DNA from 3 places in the Pseudarthrobacter sp. NPDC092424 genome. Region 1 is predicted to be linked to each of the others. Evidence: riboswitches for the same ligand, from Rfam matches in the RefSeq annotation. Region 1 holds a riboswitch; each other region holds the start of a gene.

The links. Region 1 has a riboswitch for thiamine pyrophosphate ahead of ACIQCN_RS11735 (ECF transporter S component). Riboswitches for the same ligand answer to the same signal wherever they lie in the genome.
Region 2: linked by a shared signal. The riboswitch ahead of ACIQCN_RS02925 (bifunctional hydroxymethylpyrimidine kinase/phosphomethylpyrimidine kinase) and the one ahead of ACIQCN_RS11735 (ECF transporter S component) in region 1 are both predicted to bind thiamine pyrophosphate.
Region 3: linked by a shared signal. The riboswitch ahead of thiC (phosphomethylpyrimidine synthase ThiC) and the one ahead of ACIQCN_RS11735 (ECF transporter S component) in region 1 are both predicted to bind thiamine pyrophosphate.

The regions. Positions count from the first base shown of each region.
Region 1 covers NZ_JBIVQC010000007.1:115,409-120,723, forward strand. Annotated here, with positions in the region: gene ACIQCN_RS11725 (energy-coupling factor transporter transmembrane component T family protein) at 47-859, opposite strand; gene ACIQCN_RS11730 (ABC transporter ATP-binding protein) at 856-2,403, opposite strand; gene ACIQCN_RS11735 (ECF transporter S component) at 2,403-3,026, opposite strand; TPP riboswitch at 3,094-3,233, opposite strand; gene ACIQCN_RS11740 (DUF4235 domain-containing protein) at 3,368-3,631, shown strand; gene mnhG (monovalent cation/H(+) antiporter subunit G) at 3,667-4,086, opposite strand; gene ACIQCN_RS11750 (monovalent cation/H+ antiporter complex subunit F) at 4,076-4,354, opposite strand; gene ACIQCN_RS11755 (Na+/H+ antiporter subunit E) at 4,351-4,896, opposite strand; gene ACIQCN_RS11760 (Na+/H+ antiporter subunit D) at 4,893-5,315, opposite strand, start outside.
Region 2 covers NZ_JBIVQC010000001.1:615,183-620,497, reverse strand. Annotated here, with positions in the region: gene obgE (GTPase ObgE) at 1-882, opposite strand, end outside; gene rpmA (50S ribosomal protein L27) at 999-1,262, opposite strand; gene rplU (50S ribosomal protein L21) at 1,324-1,632, opposite strand; gene ACIQCN_RS02925 (bifunctional hydroxymethylpyrimidine kinase/phosphomethylpyrimidine kinase) at 1,967-3,490, opposite strand; TPP riboswitch at 3,480-3,577, opposite strand; gene ACIQCN_RS02920 (Rne/Rng family ribonuclease) at 3,696-5,315, opposite strand, start outside.
Region 3 covers NZ_JBIVQC010000001.1:536,366-541,680, forward strand. Annotated here, with positions in the region: gene ffh (signal recognition particle protein) at 1-1,113, shown strand, start outside; gene ACIQCN_RS02515 (alpha/beta fold hydrolase) at 1,162-1,749, shown strand; gene thiC (phosphomethylpyrimidine synthase ThiC) at 1,820-3,625, opposite strand; TPP riboswitch at 3,620-3,727, opposite strand; gene ACIQCN_RS02525 (amidohydrolase family protein) at 3,807-4,904, shown strand; gene ACIQCN_RS02530 (VOC family protein) at 4,969-5,315, shown strand, end outside.

The DNA.
Region 1 (5,315 bases):
CAGTACCCGCCGCGTGCGATACCCGTGCAACAGCAAGACCCGTGTCTCAGTTCTCCAGCCAGACCATATTCCAGGTGCCGGCCGAGATGGCCGCAGCCGCCGACAGTCCCGCAACCAGTGCCCCGCCGGCTAAAACCCAGACATCCAGCCTGCTGTACGTGGATTCGCGGGCCCAGGTCCGCGGCCCGCCGCCGAACCCGCGTGCCTCCATGGTCACGGCCAGCCGCGACGCACGCCGGATCGCCTGGATCAGCAGCCCGAAGCTCTGCCCCAGCGTGGCCTTCGCCCGCTGCAGCACGTTCCCGCGCGAACCCACGCCGCGCGCCCGTCGTGCCATTCCAATGGTCTGCCATTCCTCCGCCATCAGCCCCACGAGGCGCATCGCGGCGAGCGTGCCCAGCACGAACCGGTGCGGCAACCGGGCCTTCTGCGCCAAGGCGTCCGCAAGGTCGGTGGGGTCGGTGCAGCTCATCAGCAGCACGGCCGGCAGCGCGATGGCCAACCCGCGCAGCATGAATCCGGCACCGAGCTCTAGGGAGCCTTCGCTCATGGTCCAGAGTCCGACGTCGATCAGCGTCCTTCCACTGTCAGGAGCCAGGATGGAGGTGCTCCAGCCCCCTGCCGCGGCCGCGAGGATCAACGGCCAGCCGCGCTGCCACAGCAGCACAAACGTCAGCCCGGCCAGCGGAAACAGGAGAAGTTCGAAGACCAGCGCCACGGTGGCCGAGACCCAGTCGATGGACAGCGCCAGCACCAGGGTGATGAGGAAGACGGACGCGAACTTGCTCAGTGGGTTGGCGTGGGTGAGAAGCGCCTGGTTTCCGCGCAGGTTCAGTTCCTGCCGCCCTGCCCCGGTCATGGTGCCACCCGGTCCGGCGCTGCCATGCGCAGTTCCGCACCGCCAAGCGCGGCGGTGAATTCGGCGTCGTGCGTTACTGCAACCACGGCGGCACCCTGGTCCAGAAGCTCGGACAGGAAGGACGCCAACTCGGCCCAGGTGTTGGCGTCCTGCCCGAAGGTGGGTTCATCCAGGACCAGCACCTGCGGGCTGGCGGCCAGCACGGTGGCCACGGAGAGCCGCCGTTTCTCCCCGCCGGACAGCGTGTACGGGTTTGCGTCCACCAGGCCGGTGAGCCGCAGCCGCTCAAGCAGCTCGTCAACGCGTTCCCCGCCGTGGCCCAGGTGCCGGGGACCGAAGAGCAGCTCGTCCCGGACATTCCCGGTGACGAACTGGTGCTCGGGTTCCTGGAAGACGGTGCCGATCCGCTCGATCAGCTGCTCCGCCTTCCATTGGTACGGATCGATTCCCGCCCCGCGGCTCAGGTCAACGGCGGCCGAAACCTTCCCTTTCACCGGCGCCAGGAGCCCGGCCAGGGTCAGCGCAAAGGTGGACTTGCCCGCCCCGTTGGGCCCTGTGACGGCCAGCGCCTGGCCAGCGCGCACCTGCGCCGAGATGTCACGCTGCACCGGTACCGGCGGGATCTTCCTGAGACCCTTCCGGCCCGTCCGTTCCCGCGAAACTCCCAGCCCCTCGGCGGCGAGCAGGAGGCCGCCGGAACCCGGAGGGGGCATGGCCGCCCGTTGGCGCGTCTCCGGAACGTATCCCGGCACCCACACACCGGCCGCCATGAGCATGGTCCTGGCCTCGCGCAGCACCCGGTCCGGAGGTCCGTCCAGCAATACGGCCGGCCCGGCGCCGGATCCCGGCTGCAGGACCACGATCCGGTCCACCAGGTCCTTCCACACGGACACGCGGTGTTCCACCACCACCAGCGTGGCGCCGGTCTTGTCCAGGCAGCGGCCCACGGCGTCCCGGACTTCCAGCACGCCGGCCGGGTCCAGGTTGGCGGTTGGTTCGTCCAGCAGGATCAGCCCCGGGCGCATCGCCAGGATGCCCGCCAGCGCCAGCCGCTGTTTTTGCCCACCGGACAGCGCGGACGTGGGGTGGTGCAGCGGCAGGTGGGAAAGTCCGACGTCGGCAAGCGCCTCATGCACGCGCGCCCAAATTGCGTCGCGGGGAACCGCGAGGTTCTCGGCACCGAAGGCGGCGTCGTCACCCAGCCGTGACAGAACCACCTGCGTTTCGGGGTCCTGCTGCATCAGCCCCGCGCGGCCGCGCCGGCCCCGGGGGGAAGCCCCGTCAACCAGAAGCGAACCGGACTCGTCAGCGTCGCCTGCCTCGCCGTCGTCGTCCGCGTCCCCCAGCACCCCGGCGAGGGCGTGGAGCAGCGTCGACTTGCCGGCACCCGACGGGCCCAGCAGGAGCACCCGCTCCCCCGGCGCGATGTCCAGGTCAAGGCCCCGGACGGCTGGCTTGGCGCGTCCGGGGTGCCGCCAGCCCCAGCCGCGGGCGGCAACCGCGGCGGGGCGGACGGCGGATGCGCTGCCGGAAGGTCTTGGCATCAGGAGAAGACGGGCTCCGTGGCCGCCTTGCGGGAGGCGAACGGGCTCAGCACGCCGGTCCGGGCGAGGCCGCGGGTGGCGATCCAGGACAGGGCGCCGGCGATGATCGCACCGGAGATGCTGGTGAACAGGATGTAGGCGAACTTGTCACCGGCGGAGTAGGCGATGTTCCAGCCCCACGGGGAGAACGAGTCGTTCAGGCCGCAGAACAGGCCTGCCGCGGCGCCCGCGAGCAGGGCCACGGGCAGGTTGAACTTCCTGTAGACGAAAACCGCGAAGATGATTTCCGCGCCGAGGCCCTGGACGAATCCGGAGAACAGCACCGACGTGCCGTACTGCGAACCCATCAGCAGTTCGCCGGTGGCTGCAACCGTCTCGCAGAAGAGTGCCGCGCCGGGCTTGCGGATGATGAGCATCCCCAGGACAGCCGGAATCATCCAGCCGCCGGCGATCAGGCCGGTCAGGGGCGGGTAGACGGCGTTCATCGGAGCGGACACCGCTAGGGCGCCCTGGGACCACGCCCAGAAAATCACCCCGCCGGCGATGGCGATCAGCGCCGCCACCACGATGTCCACGACGCGCCAGGACTTGCCGGGGGTCTTCTTGATTGCTTCAGTTGCCATGGTGAATCCTCCTGGGTAGCAGGAGGGGAAAGTGGTCACGGCAACCGCGTTGAACGGTGTTGCCGGCCACTTCGAGAACTCGACTCCCTTGCGCCGGTACTAACCGGATCAGGTTCGAGGGTCTGCGGATCTCCGCACTCTCAGCGCCCACACGGGTTCCCGGCTGAGCCGGCAATGCCCGACGGCGGCGCTCCCCTGTCGTTTGAATGTTGCGTTGAGTGGTATGCCCCTGAGGGCGTGCTCCAGTTTACACCGCAGCGGCCAATGGCGGCGGGGAAAATTACGGCGCCGGGCCGTTAGGCTGGGGTCAGTCCGTTTTCTGCCCGCAAGGAGTACAAGGAATGAACCTTTTCATTAAGCTGCTCGGCACCGGCATCTCGCTGGTGGCAGGCTTCGTCGGCACCAAGATGGTCAACACCGTCTGGGAGAAGACCACAGGCCGGAAGCCTCCCACCGGCAAGGACGAGGATGTGCCCACCAGCCTGCACTCGGCCCTGACGTTTGCCCTGATCTCAGCATCGGTGAGCACCGTCATCCAGGTCCTGGCGAACCGCGGCACCCAGCGCGCCATCACCCGCTTCGCCAAGAGCCAGGACATCGTTTAGCCCCGCTTCAACCTGCCGCCGGCAACCCGTCTCACTCATTCCTCGGGAGGCGGGTTGCCGGCGGCTTTTTGGACCACGGCTTCGAGCTCGTCCGAGGTCAGCAGTTCCCGGTGCAGGTGCTTGGTGCGATAGCCGGCCCGGCCCACCATGTGCGCGGAGACCGGCACCGTCAGTAACTGGAAGATCCAGGCCACCAGCAGCACGGGCCACACCCACCAGGTGCGCAGCTGCAGTCCGATCGCCGCCAGCAGCAGGAACAGTCCCAGCACCTGCGGCTTCGTGGCGGCGTGCATCCGGCTCAGCAGGTCCGGAAAGCGCAGCAGGCCAATGGCGGCGCCCAGCGACAGGGCAGCGCCGACCACCATGAACACCGCAGACACGGCGTCCACCCAGGCATCAACGCCGGCGACAGTCTCGCCCACCGCCCGGTAGCCCGTGAGCAGTTCAGGATTCATGCGGCTGTTCCCTTCTGTCCGCGACGAACCGGGCCACCGTCACTGAACCGACGAAGCCGATGATCGAGATGGCCACCACCAGCATCAGGTTGTTCAGGTGGCGGTTTACGGCCATATCGATGCACAGCGCCGCCCCCAGGACGGCCAGCAGCACGTCGGTGGCCAGCACCCTGTCCAGGAGCGACGGTCCCCGGGCGATCCGGAGAATGGCGCCGCCGGCGGCGAGCGCCAGGATCACGGCCGTCACGGCCAGCACGGACTGCATCATGCCGCGGCCTCCCTGCGGACAGCCTCAAGCTCGGCCGGTGTTCCCATAATCCTGATCAGCCCCGCCTCGATGGAAAGTACCTCGTTCCGCAGCCGGGCCACGTCCTGCTCAGTGCTGATGTTCAGCCCGTGCAGGTAAAGAGTGGACGTGGAGCGGTCCACCTCCACCACCAGTGAGCCCGGGATCAGCGAAATCACGTGTCCGGTGGCCGTCACCATGAGGTCCTGATGGCTTCGCAAAGTGACAGCGACGACGGCGTTCCTCACCTTGCGGCCCCGGGCCACCGCCAGGAAGAGCACCTGGGCGCTTGCGCCGGCCACCTTTCCGAGGAACGCAAAAGCGAACGGTATTGCGTACAGGATGTTGAAGCGGCCGCTCAGTTCCACAGGCGGCAGGTAGAACAGCCGGGCCACCGCCACGGCAAGCAGCGCGCCGAACAGTACGTTTCCCGGACTGAAGTCCTGCCACAGGGCACCCCAGACGATCACCAGCCATACCAGCAGCGGCAGTTCCTGGCGCAGCGAAATCCGGCGGCGGCTCATTGTCCTCCTCCAGCGGTGGTGATCTGCGGGACGGAGGTGTCCGCGCCCAGCACGGCCTGAACATAGTCCGTCCTGTCCAGCATGTCCTGGGCCGCCTGCCCGGACAGCGTGAACAGCGGACCCGCAAACACGGTCAGGGCAACCCCGAGCGCCACCAGGCCCAAGGTGGACCCCACCATGGTCCGCGGAAGCACCGTGGTGTGCGGCTGGCCGGTGGTGTTCGTGCGGCCGGCACCGGATGCCGTTCCCCCTGCCCCGGAAACCGACAGCAACACGGGATCCGGATGTTCGGCATCGGACGGCTTGCGCCAGAAGGCCCTGTTCCACACCCGCGCCACCGCCAGGAGGGTGAGCAGGCTGGTCAGCACGCCGCCCGCCACCAGCACGTAAGCAAGTGGCGTGCCCAGGGCGACCCCTGC
Region 2 (5,315 bases), on a different contig from region 1:
CAGGGCCACCAGGCGCGGGCGGTGGTTCAACGGGACGACTTCGCCGTTCTGCCCGGCGTAGCTCATGTCCACGGCGTACTTCTCGAGTTCAGCCTCGATGATTGCGAGGTCGGAGAGCGGATCGCGGTCCGATTCGAGGGTGCCGCAGTCCAGGACATGGACCAGCGCGGCGCAGCGCTCCACGTGGCGCAGGAAGTGGTGGCCGAGGCCCTTGCCCTCGCTGGCGCCCTCGATCAGCCCGGGCACGTCGGCAATGGTGAAGCGGACGTCGCCTGCCTGCACCACGCCGAGGTTGGGAATGAGGGTGGTGAAGGGATAATCGGCAATCTTGGGCCGTGCGGCAGACATGGCCGCGATGAGGCTGGACTTGCCCGCGGAAGGGAAGCCGACCAACGCGATGTCCGCAATGGACTTCAGCTCCAGGACGATGTCGCGCGATTCGCCTTCGATGCCGAGCAGCGCAAATCCGGGAGCCCGGCGCTTCTGCGAGGACAGGGCGGCGTTGCCCAGGCCGCCGATCCCCCCGGCGGCCGCGACGAACTCGGCGCCTTCGCCGACGAGGTCCGCAAGGACGGTGCCGTCCTTGGACTTGACGACCGTGCCGTCCGGAACGGGCAGGACCAGGGTCTCGCCATTCTTGCCGCCGCGCCAGTCGCCCATTCCGGGGCCGCCGTTGGTGGCGTGCCGGTGCGGTGCGTGGTGGTAGTCAAGCAGGGTGGTGGTCTGGTGGTCCACGCGGAGGATGACGTCCCCGCCGTTGCCGCCGTTGCCGCCGTCGGGCCCGCCGAGGGGCTTGAACTTCTCACGGTGGACGGAGACGCACCCATGGCCGCCGGTACCGCCGGATACGTGCAGTACTACCCGGTCTACAAAGCTGGCCACGTGGATCTCCTCAAATGCTGTTTCCCGGCGCCGCTGGACGCCAAGACGATTGTAATGCGGTTAAAAGAACAGTGGAGCGGACCGTATGGCCCGCTCCACCGCTTCAGAACTGTTTGTTACTCTGCAGCTGCAGCAGCAACGATGTTGACGACGCGACGACCGCGGCGGGTGCCGAATTCAACGGCGCCCGGGGTCAGTGCGAACAGGGTGTCGTCGCCGCCACGGCCAACGCCGGCGCCCGGGTGGAAGTGGGTGCCGCGCTGGCGGACGATGATCTCGCCTGCGGAAACAACCTGGCCGCCGAAGCGCTTCACGCCGAGGTACTGAGCGTTGGAGTCACGACCGTTGCGAGTGGAGCTCGCGCCCTTTTTATGTGCCATCTGAAATGCCTGCCTCTAAATTCTGGGGAATCTGCTGAAAAAGCTGAACAGTAACCGGTGGTTACTTGATGCCGGTGATCTTGACCTTGGTCAGTTCCTGGCGGTGACCCTGGCGCTTCTTGTAACCGGTCTTGTTCTTGAACTTCTGGATGACAATCTTAGGACCACGGAGGTCCTGGAGGATCTCAGCCGTAACAGTCACCTTGGCCAGGTCAGCAGCGGCGGAGGTGACCTTGTCACCGTCTACCAGGAGCAGTGCGGGCAGCTCAATGGTGCTGCCGGCTCCACCGGCGACGCGGTTCAGGGTAACGAAGTCTCCAACGGAAACCTTCTCTTGGCGGCCGCCTGCGCGGACAATCGCGTACACCACTTGGGAACTCACTTCTCTCGACGTTTATTACTAAATTTGCGTGCGGCACCCGGCGCTGAATGGCTGGGTTTCCGCTGTGCCTCAACGCCGTGGATTTCCCGGGGGAACCCGTGAGCTATCCCGGAAGATTCCGCTGCATGTCCTGGACACGCGGCGGCCCCCCAGGGTCATAACCCAAGTGTTGGCGTAAGCACCGAAGATCTAGAATACGCTAGTTTTGGCTTCGGCCGCAAATGAGGCTGGTTCCGGCGGGTCGTCTGTGATAGTGGCCACAGGTTGCTCCGGCGCCGGGACCGTGCGTCACTATATTAGCCGCGGCGGGGCCCCGCCGGGGTCAGCAATGAAGGCGCGGCGCGTCGAAAAAATCCACTTCCAGGCGGCAGGACTGCCGGAACGCCGTTGCCATGGCAGCCCGGTCGGCCTCAGACGCGTTCCGGCCGGCATCATCCACAATCGCCACCGCCCGGCGCGTTGCCGCCGCGAAGGCCTCGTCCGCGTAGGTGCGCAGCCATTCGGCGTACGGATGGCCTGCTGGCTCACCCGCTGCCACGAAAGCTGCGTGCAGAGTCCGCCCCACCTCCGCATACAGCCAGAAACAGGGCAGGACCGCAGCGGCCAGTACCGCATAACTGCCCGACGCCGACGCCGCAGTCAGGTGGTCCACGTACGCCTTGGTCACGGGGCCAAGTCCGCCCTGGGCAGGCCTCGTGTTCAGCCAGGACCGGTGCAGCCCGGATTCAACTTCAAGGCACTGCTGCGCGGACCTGGCCCAGAAGAGCTGTTCCGCCTCCGTGGGGGCCAGCGCACTGGCCCTCGCCAGCACGCGGGAGTACCCGGCCAGGTAGATGGCATCCTGGGCGAGGTAATACGCGAATTCGCTTTCGGGCAGGGTGCCGGCGGCCAGCGACCGAATGAACGGCAGGGCGTGGATTTGCCCGAGGTGATCCTCGGCGTCAGCCCAAAGCTGTTGGGCGAAGGAGCCCTCCGCCCGGAAAACCGGCTGGTGGTGGAAATGGTGCACGGGCCCGTTGCCGGTTCCCACGGAGAGCCGATCCGAAGCGGCGAGGGCGCCCGCGAGCCACGGCTTGACCTCCCGCAGCGACGCTTCCCAGTCACCCAGCCGGGCCTGCATCGTGGCCATGGCCGACGACAGCGAGCAGCCCGTACCGTGGCTGTTCCGCGTAGCGATCCGCTCCCCCGGCAGTTCCACCACCTCCGCCGACAGTCGGCCGGACGTATCCACCAGGGCATCCGGGCAGTCCCGGCCGGCGAGGTGGCCGCCCTTAACCAGGATGGTGGCTCCCGTGGTCCGGGCAAGGCAGCGGCCCTGGTCCAGCGCGCCGACCCAGGTCGACTGCAGCCCGCCGCCTGCCAGGAGGGCAAGTTCGGCCAGGTTGGGGGTGATGAGGTCGGCCAGCGGCAACAGGTCCCCCAGCGCGGCCTCGGCGGACTCCTGAAGGAGCCGGTCACCGCTGGTGGCAACCATCACCGGATCGAGGACGACGACGGCCGGGCGCGCCTTTTCGAGCCAGGTCCGGACCACCTCAATCACCGCGGCCTCCCCCAGCATGCCGATCTTGACCGCGTCCACGGTGATGTCTTCGCTGATGGCGTCCAGCTGCTGTGCAAGGAAGGCTGCGGGCGGAACATGCACCGCACGCACGCCACGGGTGTTTTGCGCAGTGAGCGCGGTGATGGCAGCCATTCCGTAGCCACCGAGGGCGGCGATGCTCTTCAGGTCCGCCTGGATGCCCGCGCCGCCGGAGGGATCGGAACCCGCAATGGACAGGACCCGCGGAACGCTGCGCACTGTGGCAGTGGTTTCCGGCGGTTGCAGCTGGACAGTGGTCGACGACAAGAGACATCCCTTCGCCGGTGCTAACCGGACAGGTTCAACGGGTCTGGATCTCAGCCGGCCCTCTGCGCGGCACCCCGTGTCGGTTTCCCAGCCTAGTCCTCTTGCCGTCCCGGACGCAGAAATCCCCGCCTTATGAACAACTCCCCCTGTAGTTCAAGGGGCAGCGTCCATGAGACGGGGACTTCCGGAGGGCGTTTGCGCGGAACTACAGCTCCGACGCCGGCACACCGACACCCAGGATGATGGGCTCCTCGGCCCGCTTCCCGGCGGGCCGGGCGGTTCCCGGCGCGGCGGCCGGTGCAGGCTCCGGAGCCTTGGCCGCGTGGGAGTGCCCGGCAGCCGGGGCGGGCACGTTTTCGTGCTGCTCCACCGTGGTTGCGTTGGCTGCGCCCTGGGCACGGCTGGCGCTGCGGTTGCGCCGCGGCCTGCGCTGGCGGGACTGCTCAAGCGTGTGGTCGGAGTAGTCCTTTTCGGCGGCCGCAACTGCCGGAGCCGCAGCAGCTGGAGCAGCCGAAGGGGCCGGCGCGGCGGAGTCAGCGTCCGCAACGGCGGGCACGGCGTCAGGCTGCCGGGCAGGCTCACCCAGGTGGGCGAACGCCTCGGCCAGCCGGTCCAGGGACAGTGAGGGCTGGGGCTGTTGCTCTTCCGTGTGCTCCACGAACGGCAGCGCGACCTTCTCGCCGCCAAAGGTGAGGACGGCTGCGGGCCGGGCGGAAGCACCGGCGTCGCTCTTTTCCGCCTCTTCGCCGCGTCCAGCGGGAACGGGCCCGGCAGCGGGAGCCGGCGCTGCCTGCTTGCCTGCGGCCACCTCGTCATCGTGCAGGTGCGCTGCGTGGGCGGCTGCGGCAATGTTGGCCAGGGCCAGGCGGGTAGCTTCTGCCTTGGCGTGGCGTTCGGCATCCGAAGGGTCCGGGTGGACCGTGTGGACCTGGACCGCGGGTGCCGGTGTTGCCTCAACCTGCTGGCCGCCCCGTCCGCGCCGGCGCTTGCGCTCCGGGCGACCGCCCGGCTGGTTGGCGTCGCCGCGCTGGTTCTCGTTGCGGGACCCCTCCCCCCTGGCCTCGCCGCGGTTGTCGGCGCGGTGAACGTGGTGTTCGGCGGCCACAGTGTTGGCGCGGCGGTGCTCCACGGGATCGTCGTGGGTGATCATGCCGCGGCCTGCGCAGGCCTCGCACTGCTCACCGAAGACTTCCAGGAGTCCGGTGCCCATGCGCTTGCGGGTCATCTGGACCAGGCCGAGCGAGGTGACCTCGGCAACCTGGTGCTTGGTGCGGTCACGGCCCAGGCACTCCACCAGGCGGCGCAGGACCAGGTCGCGGTTGGACTCGAGCACCATGTCGATGAAGTCGATGACGATGATGCCGCCGATGTCCCGGAGGCGCAGCTGGCGCACCACTTCCTCGGCTGCCTCAAGGTTGTTCTTGGTGACGGTCTCTTCCAGGTTTCCGCCGCTGCCCGTGAACTTGCCGGTGTTGACGTCCACCACGGTCATGGCTTCGGTCCGGTCGATCACCAGAGAGCCGCCCGAGGGCAGGAAGACCTTGCGTTCCAGGGCCTTGTGGATCTGCTCGTCGATGCGCCAGGCGGAGAAGATGTCCTGGTCCTGGGTCCATTTTTCCAGCCGGCCCACCAGGTCCGGGGCCACATAGGTCACGTAGGCCTCGATGGTGTCCCAGGCTTCCTCGCCGGAAACGATGAGCTTGGAGAAGTCCTCGTTGAAGACGTCACGGACCACTTTGATGGTCAGGTCAGGTTCGCCGTAGAGCAGTTCCGGGGCAAGAATCTTGGTGGACCTGGACTGGCTCTCGATGCCCTCCCACTGCGC
Region 3 (5,315 bases), on a different contig from region 1:
CCCGTCTTCGCCCCGCACCCCGGCGCCACGTCCACGGAACTGGACCAGCCGGCCGGCGATCCCGTCGCCGTTGCCCGTGCCGGCGTGGAGGAAGCCCGCCAGAAGCTTCACGACGTAGTCATCGTTGACACCGCCGGACGCCTGGGCGTTGACGCGGACATGATGGAGCAGGCGCGCCAGATCCGCCGCGCCATCGTGCCCAACGAAGTGCTGTTCGTGATTGACTCCATGATTGGCCAGGACGCCGTGAACACGGCGCTCGCGTTCGATGAAGGCGTTAACTTCACGGGCATCGTGCTTTCAAAGCTCGACGGCGACGCGCGCGGCGGTGCAGCCCTTTCCGTCGCGTCGGTCACCGGCAAGCCCGTGATGTTTGCGTCCACCGGAGAAGGCCTGGACGATTTCGAGCTGTTCCACCCGGACCGGATGGCCTCGCGCATCCTGGACATGGGCGACGTCCTGACGCTGATCGAGCAGGCGGAAAAGTCCTGGGACAAGGACGAAGCAGCCCGGATGGCGAAGAAATTCGCCGACCAGGAAGACTTCACGCTGGAAGACTTCCTGGCGCAGATGCAGCAGATCCGCAACATGGGCTCCATGAAGAAGATGCTCATGATGATGCCCGGCGCCCAGAACATGCGCCAGCAGCTGGAGCAGTTCGACGAACGCGAAATCGACCGGGTTGAAGCGATCGTCCGGTCCATGACGCCCCACGAGCGGCTCGCGCCCAAGATCATCAACGGCTCCCGCCGCGCCCGCATCGCCCGCGGTTCCGGCGTGCACGTCTCAGAGGTCAACGGACTGCTGGAGCGCTTCGCCCAGGCGCAGAAGATGATGAAGAAGATGGCGCAGGGTGGCATGCCCGGAATGCCGGGAATGCCCGGCCTGCCCGGCGCCGGTGGCGGAGCCCGGAAGAACGCCAGGAACGCGCCCAAGAAGAAGGCCAAGTCCGGCAATCCGGCCAAGGCCGCGCAGGAGCGCAAGGAGGCGGAGGCGCGCCGCGCCAACGCCGGCAAGGCGCTGCCCACCGGTGCGGCGTTCGGCCAGCAGGGTGATTTCGACCCGGCGCAGCTGAACCTGCCCAAGGGCTTCGAGAAGTTCCTCGGCAAGTAGCAGCCCGGGCTCCGGCGTGCTGCCGGGGCCGTGGAATAGGGTGGGGTCATGGTCAAGCAACGCGTAGTGTTCGTGCACGGCGCCGGAAGCTTCGGCGCCGCTGCCTGGCCCCGCCAGCACGGCATGGCCCTTGCCTACGATGCCCTCTTCCTCCGGCGCCTCGGGTGCGATCCAACGGCCGGGCCGGCAGCGCCGTCCTTTGCCGGGGACGCCGCGATCATCCTTCGCTCGCTGCAGGACGATGGCCGCGGTGCTGCAGGCGGCCACGTGGTGGCCCACGCCCAGGGCGCCATTCCGGCAATGCTGGCCGCGGTGGAACGTCCTGACCTTGTCCACTCACTCGCCCTCGTGGAGCCGGCCTGCCTGTCCCTGACGGCGGACCTGCCTGCCACAGCGGCGCACCGGGCACAATTTCGTGAGTGCGCAGAGGCCCCGCTGCATATCGTTCCGGGTGTCCCCACCCTGGTGCTCACCGGAGGATGGGAGCCGCTGTTCGAGGAGATTGCCGGCTACCTGCGGGAAACCGGGGCCGTGCACCGCATTGCTGCCGGGGGGCACCGGCCGCACGATTCCGTTGAAGGTGACCGGACCATCCGGTCATTCATCCGCGAGGCCGGCAGGAGCCTCGCTGCGTAAGGCTGTCCGTCCTGCAGCCTGTGGCGGGGCGGAGCCCCCGTAACTGCCCCGCCCCGCCACTGTGTCCGGGTCAGCCGCCGGCCGGGACCTTCGGCTCCGGCAGGTAGACCTTGCCGCCTGCGGCCAGGAATTCCTGGCTCTTCTCCCGCATTCCGGAGGCCGCCTCCGCCAGTGCTGCCTGCGCCTCCGCGGACCCGTACTCGTCCCGGATGTCCTGGCTGATCCGCATCGAGCAGAACTTCGGCCCGCACATGGAGCAGAAGTGCGCGGTCTTGGCCGGTTCCGCCGGCAGGGTCTCATCGTGGAACGCCTCGGCCGTTACTGGGTCCAGGGACAATGCAAACTGGTCCCGCCACCGGAACTCGAACCTTGCCTTGGACAGGGCGTCGTCGCGTTCGTGCGCGCCGGGGTGGCCCTTTGCCAGGTCCGCCGCGTGTGCCGCGATCTTGTAGGTGATCACACCGGTCTTGACGTCGTCCTTGTTGGGCAGGCCAAGATGCTCCTTGGGCGTCACATAGCAGAGCATCGCGGTGCCGTAGCGGGCGATCTCGGTGGCTCCGATGGCCGAAGTGATGTGGTCGTAGCCGGGGGCAACGTCGGTCACCAGCGGTCCCAGGGTGTAGAACGGGGCGCCCTTGCACAGCTCCTGCTGCCGCTCCACGTTCTCCCGGACCAGGTGGAACGGGACATGGCCGGGGCCTTCCACCATGACCTGCACGTCGTACTCCCAGGCACGCCGGGTGAGCTCGGCCAGGGTGTCCAGCTCGGCGAACTGGGCGGCGTCATTGGCGTCCGCCGTGGCGCCCGGCCGCAGCCCGTCGCCGAGCGAGAACGCGACGTCGTACTTGGCGAAGATTTCGCAGAGTTCGTCGAAGTGCGTGTACAGGAAATTTTCCTGGTGGTGCGCCAGGCACCAGCCCGCCATGATGGAGCCGCCGCGGGACACGATGCCGGTGACCCGGTTGGCAGTGAGCGGAACATAGCGCAGGAGCACGCCGGCGTGCACCGTCATGTAGTCCACGCCCTGCTCGCACTGCTCAATGACGGTGTCGCGGAAGATCTCCCAGGTCAGCTTGTTGGCTTCGCCGTTGACCTTCTCCAGCGCCTGATAGATGGGCACGGTGCCAATCGGCACGGGGGAGTTGCGGATGATCCACTCGCGCGTGGTGTGGATATCATCGCCGGTGGAGAGGTCCATCACTGTATCCGCACCCCATTGGGTGGCCCACTGGAGTTTGTCCACTTCCTCCGCGATGGAGCTGGTGACCGCGGAGTTGCCGATGTTGGCGTTGATCTTCACCAGGAATGCCTTGCCGATGATCATCGGTTCCGATTCCGGGTGGTTGATGTTGTTGGGGATAATGGCCCGGCCCGCGGCAACCTCGCTGCGGACCAGTTCCACGTCGCAGTTTTCCCGCAGCGCCACGAAGCGCATCTCGGGCGTGATGATGCCCTGCCTGGCGTAGTGCATCTGGGTGACTGTCTTGCCTTCGACGGCGCGGCGGGGCACTGGCCGTGCGCCCTTCCACTCCGCGGAGGCTGCGCCGCGGCGGACAGCCGACCGGCCGTCGTCGAGCAGGTTCCGCTCCCGGCCGCTGTACGCTTCAGTGTCCCCGCGCGCCTCAATCCACTCGGTGCGGAAGGGCCGCAGGCCCCGGACCGGGTCGCTGCCCGGCCCGGCCGTCCGGTAGGCGCGGAACGGAGCGTTTGGCTCGCCGCCGGGGGAGTCCGACAGGGTAATCTCGGTGACTGGTACCCGAAGGCCCGACCCCCTGTCTTCCACGAAGGCGAGCGAGTGGGACTTCAGGGACTGGGTGGCAGGATCCCGGCCAGACGCATCGAGGGCAGGGTTCAGCTGTGTTTCTGGTGTATTCAAGGAATACTCACTTCCTTCGCCGGCATTACCCGGACAGGTTCGACGGTCGCAGGCTGCGTCAGCCCGATCTCAGCCCCTGCAGGGGCACCCGTGTGGTCAGGAACGAAGCTACCACAGGCCCCACGGGGAGCGGCGTCACATTCGCGGTGCTAGCCTGACCGGGCAGGATGAGAGGAGTTCCATGCCGGCGGTTATCCATTTCAGCGGACCGGTGCTCACGGGCCCGGACCGGGAAGTGCGCGGGCTGTGGTCCGTGGACGGCCGCCTGACCTTCCAGCGGCCCTCCGCGCGGCCTGACCACGTCCTGCCCGGCTGGGTGCTGCCGGGTTTCGTCGACGCGCACTGCCATATCGGCCTTGGGCCCGGCGGTCCCGTGGATGCGGACACCGCCGCAGCCCAGGCCCGGGCGGACCTCGCCGCCGGCACGCTGCTGGTCCGGGACGCGGGTTCCCCGGCTGACACGCGCTGGATGCAGGGCGGCAAGGAGTTTCCGGTACTGATCCGCGCCGGGCGTCACGTGGCCCGCACCCGGCGCTACCTCCGCGGGTTTGCCCGGGAAGTTGAACCGGAAGGCCTTGTCGAAGCGGTCCGGAAGCAGGCGCGCGACGGCGACGGGTGGGTGAAGCTCGTTGGCGACTGGATTGACCGCGGCGCCGGCGACCTGGCTCCGTCCTTTCCTGCCGCCGTCGTCCGCGATGCCATCCAGGCGGCACATGACGAAGGCGCCCGTGTCACCGCCCATTGCTTCGCCGAGGACACGCTGGACCAGATGCTGGACGGCGGCATCGACTGCATTGAACACGCCACGGGGCTCCTTCCGCGGCACCTGTCCCGCTTCGCCGAGCAGCGCGTGCCGATCGTGCCCACCCTGATCAATATCGCCACTTTTCCGGACATTGCCGCGCAGGCGCAGCCGAAATTCCCGCGCTACGCGGCCCATATGCTGGCGCTCTGGGAGCGCCGGGCGGAGCGCGTGGCGGAAGCGTTCGACGCCGGCGTGCGGGTTTTCGCTGGCACCGACGCCGGAAGCGTCATCCGGCACGGGCGGATTGCGGACGAGATCCTGGCGCTTCACGCCGCGGGCCTGCCGGCAGCGGCAGCGCTGGATGCCGCATGCTGGTCCGCGCGGCAGTGGCTGGGAGCGCAGGCCATCTCCGAAGGCGCGCGGGCGGATGTGGTGGTGTGCAGTGCGGATCCGCGGAGCCGGCCTGAAACCATCCGCCACCTGCAGCAGGTGGTACTGGGCGGCCGGATCGTCCACGACAGCGGAATAAATTGAAGCTTCAACTCATTTAATGGACAGGGCCGCCACCCGGGAGGCCGTAGGAGTTCGGAGTGTTCCAATGACCGCAGAAACCGTAAACCAGGACCTTCTTCCCGCCGGGCTCGGCATGGGCACGGTGATGCTCAAAGTGGGCGACATGAAGCTCATGACGGACTACTACCAGAAGGCGCTGGGCCTGGAAGTCGTGGCCGAACAGGATGGCGGCGTCTACCTGGGCCGCCTGGGCAGGCCACTGGTCCAACTGGCCCCGGCGTCCGGGCTCCACCTTCCCGGCAGGGGCGAGGCGGGCCTGTTCCACACCGCTCTGCTTTTCGAAACCAGGGAGGCGCTCGCCGCCACGATCGCCACGGCTGCCCGGTTCAACCCGCGGCTCTTCACCGGCAGCGCCGACCACCTTGTCAGCGA